DNA from 3 places in the Psychrobacillus sp. FSL H8-0484 genome. Region 1 is predicted to be linked to each of the others. Evidence: a T-box and tRNA genes for the amino acid it is inferred to sense, from the RefSeq annotation. Region 1 holds a T-box; the other regions hold tRNA genes.

Evidence for each region. A T-box is a leader RNA that pairs with one kind of tRNA and senses whether it is charged. The one in region 1 lies ahead of serS (serine--tRNA ligase), so its partner is inferred to be a tRNA-Ser.
Region 2: it encodes a tRNA-Ser, which carries the amino acid that the T-box ahead of serS (serine--tRNA ligase) is inferred to sense. The anticodon was not compared.
Region 3: it encodes a tRNA-Ser, which carries the amino acid that the T-box ahead of serS (serine--tRNA ligase) is inferred to sense. The anticodon was not compared.

What each region holds. Positions count from the first base shown of each region.
Region 1 covers NZ_JBBOSZ010000001.1:21,260-23,488, reverse strand. The annotation lists gene serS (serine--tRNA ligase) at 1-1,227, opposite strand, end outside; T-box leader at 1,283-1,498, opposite strand; gene pdxT (pyridoxal 5'-phosphate synthase glutaminase subunit PdxT) at 1,522-2,115, opposite strand; gene pdxS (pyridoxal 5'-phosphate synthase lyase subunit PdxS) at 2,117-2,229, opposite strand, start outside.
Region 2 covers NZ_JBBOSZ010000001.1:3,027,626-3,029,854, forward strand. The annotation lists tRNA gene MHH81_RS14700 (tRNA-Asp) at 1-62, opposite strand, end outside; tRNA gene MHH81_RS14705 (tRNA-Met) at 66-142, opposite strand; tRNA gene MHH81_RS14710 (tRNA-Ser) at 345-437, opposite strand; tRNA gene MHH81_RS14715 (tRNA-Glu) at 557-628, opposite strand; tRNA gene MHH81_RS14720 (tRNA-Ser) at 635-725, opposite strand; tRNA gene MHH81_RS14725 (tRNA-Asn) at 729-803, opposite strand; tRNA gene MHH81_RS14730 (tRNA-Ile) at 808-884, opposite strand; tRNA gene MHH81_RS14735 (tRNA-Gly) at 891-964, opposite strand; tRNA gene MHH81_RS14740 (tRNA-Phe) at 972-1,047, opposite strand; tRNA gene MHH81_RS14745 (tRNA-Asp) at 1,070-1,145, opposite strand; tRNA gene MHH81_RS14750 (tRNA-Met) at 1,149-1,225, opposite strand; tRNA gene MHH81_RS14755 (tRNA-Ser) at 1,294-1,386, opposite strand; tRNA gene MHH81_RS14760 (tRNA-Ile) at 1,399-1,475, opposite strand; tRNA gene MHH81_RS14765 (tRNA-Met) at 1,482-1,555, opposite strand; tRNA gene MHH81_RS14770 (tRNA-Ala) at 1,584-1,659, opposite strand; tRNA gene MHH81_RS14775 (tRNA-Pro) at 1,675-1,751, opposite strand; tRNA gene MHH81_RS14780 (tRNA-Arg) at 1,759-1,835, opposite strand; tRNA gene MHH81_RS14785 (tRNA-Leu) at 1,857-1,945, opposite strand; tRNA gene MHH81_RS14790 (tRNA-Gly) at 1,961-2,035, opposite strand; tRNA gene MHH81_RS14795 (tRNA-Leu) at 2,053-2,137, opposite strand; tRNA gene MHH81_RS14800 (tRNA-Lys) at 2,161-2,229, opposite strand, start outside.
Region 3 covers NZ_JBBOSZ010000001.1:3,339,494-3,341,722, reverse strand. The annotation lists rRNA gene MHH81_RS16450 (23S ribosomal RNA) at 1-700, shown strand, start outside; rRNA gene rrf (5S ribosomal RNA) at 827-942, shown strand; tRNA gene MHH81_RS16440 (tRNA-Asn) at 953-1,027, shown strand; tRNA gene MHH81_RS16435 (tRNA-Ser) at 1,033-1,124, shown strand; tRNA gene MHH81_RS16430 (tRNA-Glu) at 1,148-1,222, shown strand; tRNA gene MHH81_RS16425 (tRNA-Val) at 1,255-1,330, shown strand; tRNA gene MHH81_RS16420 (tRNA-Met) at 1,360-1,436, shown strand; tRNA gene MHH81_RS16415 (tRNA-Asp) at 1,440-1,515, shown strand; tRNA gene MHH81_RS16410 (tRNA-Phe) at 1,537-1,612, shown strand; tRNA gene MHH81_RS16405 (tRNA-Thr) at 1,620-1,695, shown strand; tRNA gene MHH81_RS16400 (tRNA-Tyr) at 1,705-1,788, shown strand; tRNA gene MHH81_RS16395 (tRNA-Trp) at 1,800-1,873, shown strand; tRNA gene MHH81_RS16390 (tRNA-His) at 1,898-1,973, shown strand; tRNA gene MHH81_RS16385 (tRNA-His) at 2,008-2,083, shown strand; tRNA gene MHH81_RS16380 (tRNA-Gln) at 2,085-2,156, shown strand; tRNA gene MHH81_RS16375 (tRNA-Gly) at 2,164-2,229, shown strand, end outside.

The DNA of each region.
Region 1 (2,229 bases):
GACAACTACTGTTCCATCAGCTTGTTGATAGTTCTCTAAAATAGCAGCAACTGTACGTCCAAGCGCAAGTCCACTTCCATTTAATGTGTGTACATATTCTGGTTTTGCACCTGGTTCTCTTCTAAATCGGATACCCGCACGACGAGCTTGGAAATCTTCAAAGTTACTACAAGAAGAAATTTCTTTGTACTCCCCGTAGCTAGGTAACCAAACTTCTAAATCATATTTTTTCGCTGCAGTAAATCCTAAATCTGCTGTACACATACGAAGCACACGATATGGTAGTCCTAATAGTTGTAGCACTTTTTCAGCATGACCAGTTAAAAGCTCTAACTGTTCATATGAATCTTCAGGTTTTACAAAACGAACTAGCTCTACTTTGTTAAATTGGTGCTGGCGAATAAGCCCACGTGTATCACGACCTGCAGATCCTGCTTCTGAACGGAAACAAGCACTAAAAGCAGTAAATGCTTGTGGTAACGCTGCTCCATCTAAAATTTCATCACGGTAAAAATTCGTTACTGGAACTTCTGCTGTTGGAATTAAGAAATAATCCTCTTCGTTTACTAAAAATGCATCCTCTTCAAATTTCGGAAGCTGACCAGTACCAGTCAAGCTAGTACGGTTTGCTAAATAAGGAGGTAGCATTTCTTCATATCCATGCTCTTCAGAATGTAGATCCATCATGAAATTTATTAAAGCACGCTCGAGTCTTGCTCCTAAACCAAGATAAAAAGCGAAACGACTTCCTGTAACTTTTGCAGCGCGTTCAAAATCTACTATTTTTAAATCCGTCGCAATATCCCAATGTGCTTTCGTTTCAAAATCGAATGAGGGAACTTTTCCCCAAGTACGAATTTCCACATTATCGTCTTCAGAATCACCAATAGGAACACTATCATGAGGGATATTTGGAATACGCATCATCATATGTCCAAATTTTTCTTCCACTTCACGTAACTCATCGTCCAATCCTTTAATTTCATCGCCTACTTCACGCATACGAGCAATTAGATCATCCGCATTTTCCTTATTGCGTTTCATCTCAGAAATTTTTTGAGAAAACTCATTTCTCTCTGCTTTTAAAACTTCTGTTTTTGCAATTAATTCTCTACGCTTCTGATCCAAAGGTTGGAATTGATCAAATTCTGAAATGTCTTCACCACGCTTGGCAAGTTTTGCTTTTACTTCTTCGTAATGATCTCGTACAAATTTTACATCTAACATGTGTAATTCCTCCTTTAAAATAACTAAAAAACGACAAAAAAGCCCCCGTCCCATGAAAAGGGACGAGAGCATACCCGCGTTGCCACCCTGATTGACTTGACAATATGTCAAATCCACTTGTTAAATAACGGCTTTTCAACCGGCCACGACCTACTAAGCATTCAATCGTGCAACTCAAAGGACGGATTCACAAGTGTTTTTATCAGCTCACACCAACCGCTGACTCTCTAGAAAAGACGTGCTTGCTACTGCTTCCTATCATCGTTTTTAGATCATGAAATTACTCATACTTTACTATACGTTTGCTTCTTTGGCAAGTGTTTCCTTTACCATTTCTATAAAATACGCAGTAATTCTATGATCATCTGTTAGCTCAGGATGAAAGGAACATCCTAGAATATGTCCTTGTCTCGCCATTACAATACGATTTTCATACTTGGCAAGTATTTCAACATCTACTCCAACCTCTACAATATGAGGTGCTCGTATGAAAACCGCTGGAAAATCAGTCGCGACATCTTTAATTTCAATCGGCGTTTCAAAGCTATCCACTTGTCTTCCGAAAGAATTTCTTTCAACCGTTGCATTCAGTACACCAAGATGTGCAAAATCGTATCCAACCAGATTTTTAGAAAGCAGTATAAGACCCGCGCAAGTCCCAAACATTGGCTTTCCAGCTGTAGCGAATGCTTGAAGAGGCGAAAGCATGTCATAACTATCGATTAATCGGCGCATGGCAGTACTTTCACCACCGGGAAGAATTAAACCGTCCACCCCAGATAAATCATTCGTGCTTTTTACGACAACCGCCTCTGCTCCACACGCTTCAATGGAACGCATATGCTCACTTACTGCTCCTTGAAGTGCAAGTACTCCTATTTTAACCATCTTACCACCCTCTATCTTGCATACGATCTTGTGCAGATAAACGAGAAATTTCAATTCCCTTCATTGGAATTCCTAAATCTTTCGAAATTTCTACAAGTAATTTATAGTCTTGGT
Region 2 (2,229 bases), 3.0 Mb from region 1:
GGGATCGAACCGGCGATCTCCTGCGTGACAGGCAGGCATGTTAACCGCTACACCACGGGACCATTTGGTTGCGGGGACAGGATTTGAACCTGTGACCTTCGGGTTATGAGCCCGACGAGCTACCGAACTGCTCCACCCCGCGACAATATTATACTTGCAGTTTAAGTTTTACTACGCTCGAAGAAAGTTGGACACCTGCTTCGGCTTTGCCTGCATCGGTGTTAATCGTCATCTTCGTTTGACGATTTGCTCCACCCCGCGACAATAATATTAAAAGTGTCATTTCAAAAAGAATATACTAAACTATTTTTTAAGTGTTTCATCAACAAACAATAAGTTGTAAATGGAGGAGGAAGAGGGATTCGAACCCCCGCGCGGTATGACCCGCCTGTCGGTTTTCAAGACCGATCCCTTCAGCCAGACTTGGGTATTCCTCCGTATTATTGTGTGTATAATAGCTGTATGACCTAAATCTATAAATAAAATCCTTTAGCCATACTAGCTACTTGGAAGTAAAAAAGTAATCAAGCAAGTGATTACTTTCCACTTAAAAATATGACCCCTACGGGATTCGAACCCGTGTTACCGCCGTGAAAGGGCGGTGTCTTAACCGCTTGACCAAGGGGCCAACATATGGCGGAGAAGGAGGGATTTGAACCCTCGCGCCGGTTACCCGACCTACACCCTTAGCAGGGGCGCCTCTTCAGCCACTTGAGTACTTCCCCATATGGCTCCGAAGGTAGGACTCGAACCTACGACCAATCGATTAACAGTCGATTGCTCTACCACTGAGCTACTTCGGAATAATGGTGGGCCTAAATGGACTCGAACCATCGACCTCACGCTTATCAGGCGTGCGCTCTAACCAGCTGAGCTATAGGCCCATTATTTGGAGCGGGTGAAGAGAATCGAACTCTCATCATCAGCTTGGAAGGCTGAGGTTTTACCACTAAACTACACCCGCATTATTATGGTGGCTCAGGACGGAATCGAACCGCCGACACAAGGATTTTCAGTCCTTTGCTCTACCGACTGAGCTACTGAGCCACATATGTATTTTCAAAAAAAATGGCGGTCCCGACCGGGATCGAACCGGCGATCTCCTGCGTGACAGGCAGGCATGTTAACCGCTACACCACGGGACCATTTGGTTGCGGGGACAGGATTTGAACCTGTGACCTTCGGGTTATGAGCCCGACGAGCTACCGAACTGCTCCACCCCGCGACAATAATATACGTCAAAGCTTTTATTAAGACAATCTTTTTCTTAATTCCACTAACAACAAGTTAAAATGGAGGAGGAAGAGGGATTCGAACCCCCGCGCGGTATGACCCGCCTGTCGGTTTTCAAGACCGATCCCTTCAGCCAGACTTGGGTATTCCTCCGTATTATTGTGTTGGTGGACCTTGCAGGACTCGAACCTGCGACCGGACGGTTATGAGCCGTCTGCTCTAACCAACTGAGCTAAAGGTCCTTAAGATGGCGGCAGAGGGAGTCGAACCCACGACCTTTCGGGTATGAACCGAATGCTCTAGCCAGCTGAGCTACGCCGCCATGATATTTTTTATAATTTAATATTATTTGGTGGAGCCTAGCGGGATCGAACCGCTGACCTCCTGCGTGCAAGGCAGGCGCTCTCCCAGCTGAGCTAAGGCCCCAAATGTAATAATAACTGGTCGGGAAGACAGGATTCGAACCTGCGACCCCTTGGTCCCAAACCAAGTGCTCTACCAAGCTGAGCTACTTCCCGATATATATGGCGCGCCCGGCAGGAGTCGAACCCACAACCTTCTGATCCGTAGTCAGACGCTCTATCCAATTGAGCTACGGGCGCTTAAATTCTTTTTTTAAAAAATGGTGCCGAGGACCGGAATCGAACCGGTACGGTAGTCACCTACCGCAGGATTTTAAGTCCTGTGCGTCTGCCAGTTCCGCCACCCCGGCACTTAAATGAATCTTTGGAGCGGAAGACGAGGTTCGAACTCGCGACCCCCACCTTGGCAAGGTGGTGTTCTACCACTGAACTACTTCCGCTCGGTTATTAAATTAAATGGTGCGGGTGAAGGGAGTCGAACCCCCACGCCTTGCGGCGCTAGATCCTAAGTCTAGTGCGTCTGCCAGTTCCGCCACACCCGCATACATAATTCACTTAAAAGTGATGAGCCATGTAGGATTCGAACCTACGACCCTCTGATTAAAAGTCAGATGCTCTACCAACTGAGCTAATG
Region 3 (2,229 bases), 3.3 Mb from region 1:
CCCATACCCGTAACCCGGGTAGGAGACAGTGTCAGGCGGGTAGTTTGACTGGGGCGGTCGCCTCCTAAAGTGTAACGGAGGCGCCCAAAGGTTCCCTCAGAATGGTTGGAAATCATTCGAAGAGTGTAAAGGCAGAAGGGAGCTTGACTGCGAGACCTACAAGTCGAGCAGGGTCGAAAGACGGGCTTAGTGATCCGGTGGTTCCGCATGGAAGGGCCATCGCTCAACGGATAAAAGCTACCCCGGGGATAACAGGCTTATCTCCCCCAAGAGTCCACATCGACGGGGAGGTTTGGCACCTCGATGTCGGCTCATCGCATCCTGGGGCTGTAGTCGGTCCCAAGGGTTGGGCTGTTCGCCCATTAAAGCGGTACGCGAGCTGGGTTCAGAACGTCGTGAGACAGTTCGGTCCCTATCCGTCGTGGGCGTAGGAAATTTGAGAGGAGCTGTCCTTAGTACGAGAGGACCGGGATGGACACACCGCTGGTGTACCAGTTGTTCTGCCAAGAGCATCGCTGGGTAGCTATGTGTGGACGGGATAAGTGCTGAAAGCATCTAAGCACGAAGCCCCCCTCAAGATGAGATTTCCCATTACGCAAGTAAGTAAGATCCCTCAAAGACGATGAGGTAGATAGGTTCGGGGTGGAAGCGTGGCGACACGTGCAGCTGACGAATACTAATCGATCGAGGACTTAACCAAAATAGAATTTGAAGAATTCAATGTCTTTTATCCAGTTTTGAAAGAATAAAAAAGATTTTTTTAAAAAAACTATTGCAATAAAGTTATAGTTATGATATAATAAATCTTGTCTTTCAAATTAATATGTCTAGTGATGATGGAGAAGAGGTCACACCCGTTCCCATACCGAACACGGAAGTTAAGCTCTTCATCGCCGATGGTAGTTGGGGGTTTCCCCCTGCAAGAGTAGGACGTCGCTGGGCATAATAACATTCCGAAGTAGCTCAGTGGTAGAGCAATCGACTGTTAATCGATTGGTCGTAGGTTCGAGTCCTACCTTCGGAGCCATTTTTGGAGAGCTGTCCGAGTGGCCGAAGGAGCACGATTGGAAATCGTGTAGGCGGGTAACACTGTCTCAAGGGTTCAAATCCCTTGCTCTCCGCCAGATAACTTTCATTACTACATAATGGCCCCTTGGTCAAGCGGTTAAGACACCGCCCTTTCACGGCGGTAACACGGGTTCGAATCCCGTAGGGGTCACCATTTATTTTTCAAAAGAATAAAACCAGCATTTTGGAGGATTAGCTCAGCTGGGAGAGCATCTGCCTTACAAGCAGAGGGTCGGCGGTTCGAGCCCGTCATCCTCCACCATTATTTTAAACAGTTCATTATATTATTATCGCGGGGTGGAGCAGTTCGGTAGCTCGTCGGGCTCATAACCCGAAGGTCACAGGTTCAAATCCTGTCCCCGCAACCAAATGGTCCCGTGGTGTAGCGGTTAACATGCCTGCCTGTCACGCAGGAGATCGCCGGTTCGATCCCGGTCGGGACCGCCATTTTTTAAAAAATACATATGTGGCTCAGTAGCTCAGTCGGTAGAGCAAAGGACTGAAAATCCTTGTGTCGGCGGTTCGATTCCGTCCTGAGCCACCATATATACGCCGAAATAGCTCAATTGGTAGAGCAACTGACTTGTAATCAGTAGGTTGGGGGTTCAAGTCCTCTTTTCGGCACCACTGTTTAGTGGAGGGGTAGCGAAGTGGCTAAACGCGGCGGACTGTAAATCCGCTCCTTAGGGTTCGGCGGTTCGAATCCGTCCCCCTCCACCAGTTTTTATTTTAGGGGCATAGTTTAACGGTAGAATAGAGGTCTCCAAAACCTTTGATGTGGGTTCGATTCCTACTGCCCCTGCCAACTATAAAGTTAACTTGAATAATGGCGGTTGTGGCGAAGTGGTTAACGCACCGGATTGTGATTCCGGCATTCGTGGGTTCAATTCCCATCAGTCGCCCCATATTCCTAATTTGTTAACTCTTTTTTTATTTGTGGCGGTTGTGGCGAAGTGGTTAACGCACCGGATTGTGATTCCGGCATTCGTGGGTTCAATTCCCATCAGTCGCCCCATTGGGGTATAGCCAAGCGGTAAGGCAACGGATTTTGATTCCGTCATGCCCTGGTTCGAATCCAGGTACCCCAGTTTATTTGCGGAAGTAGTTCAGTGGTAGAACACCACCTTGCCAAGGTGGGGGTCGCGAGTTCGAACCTCGTCT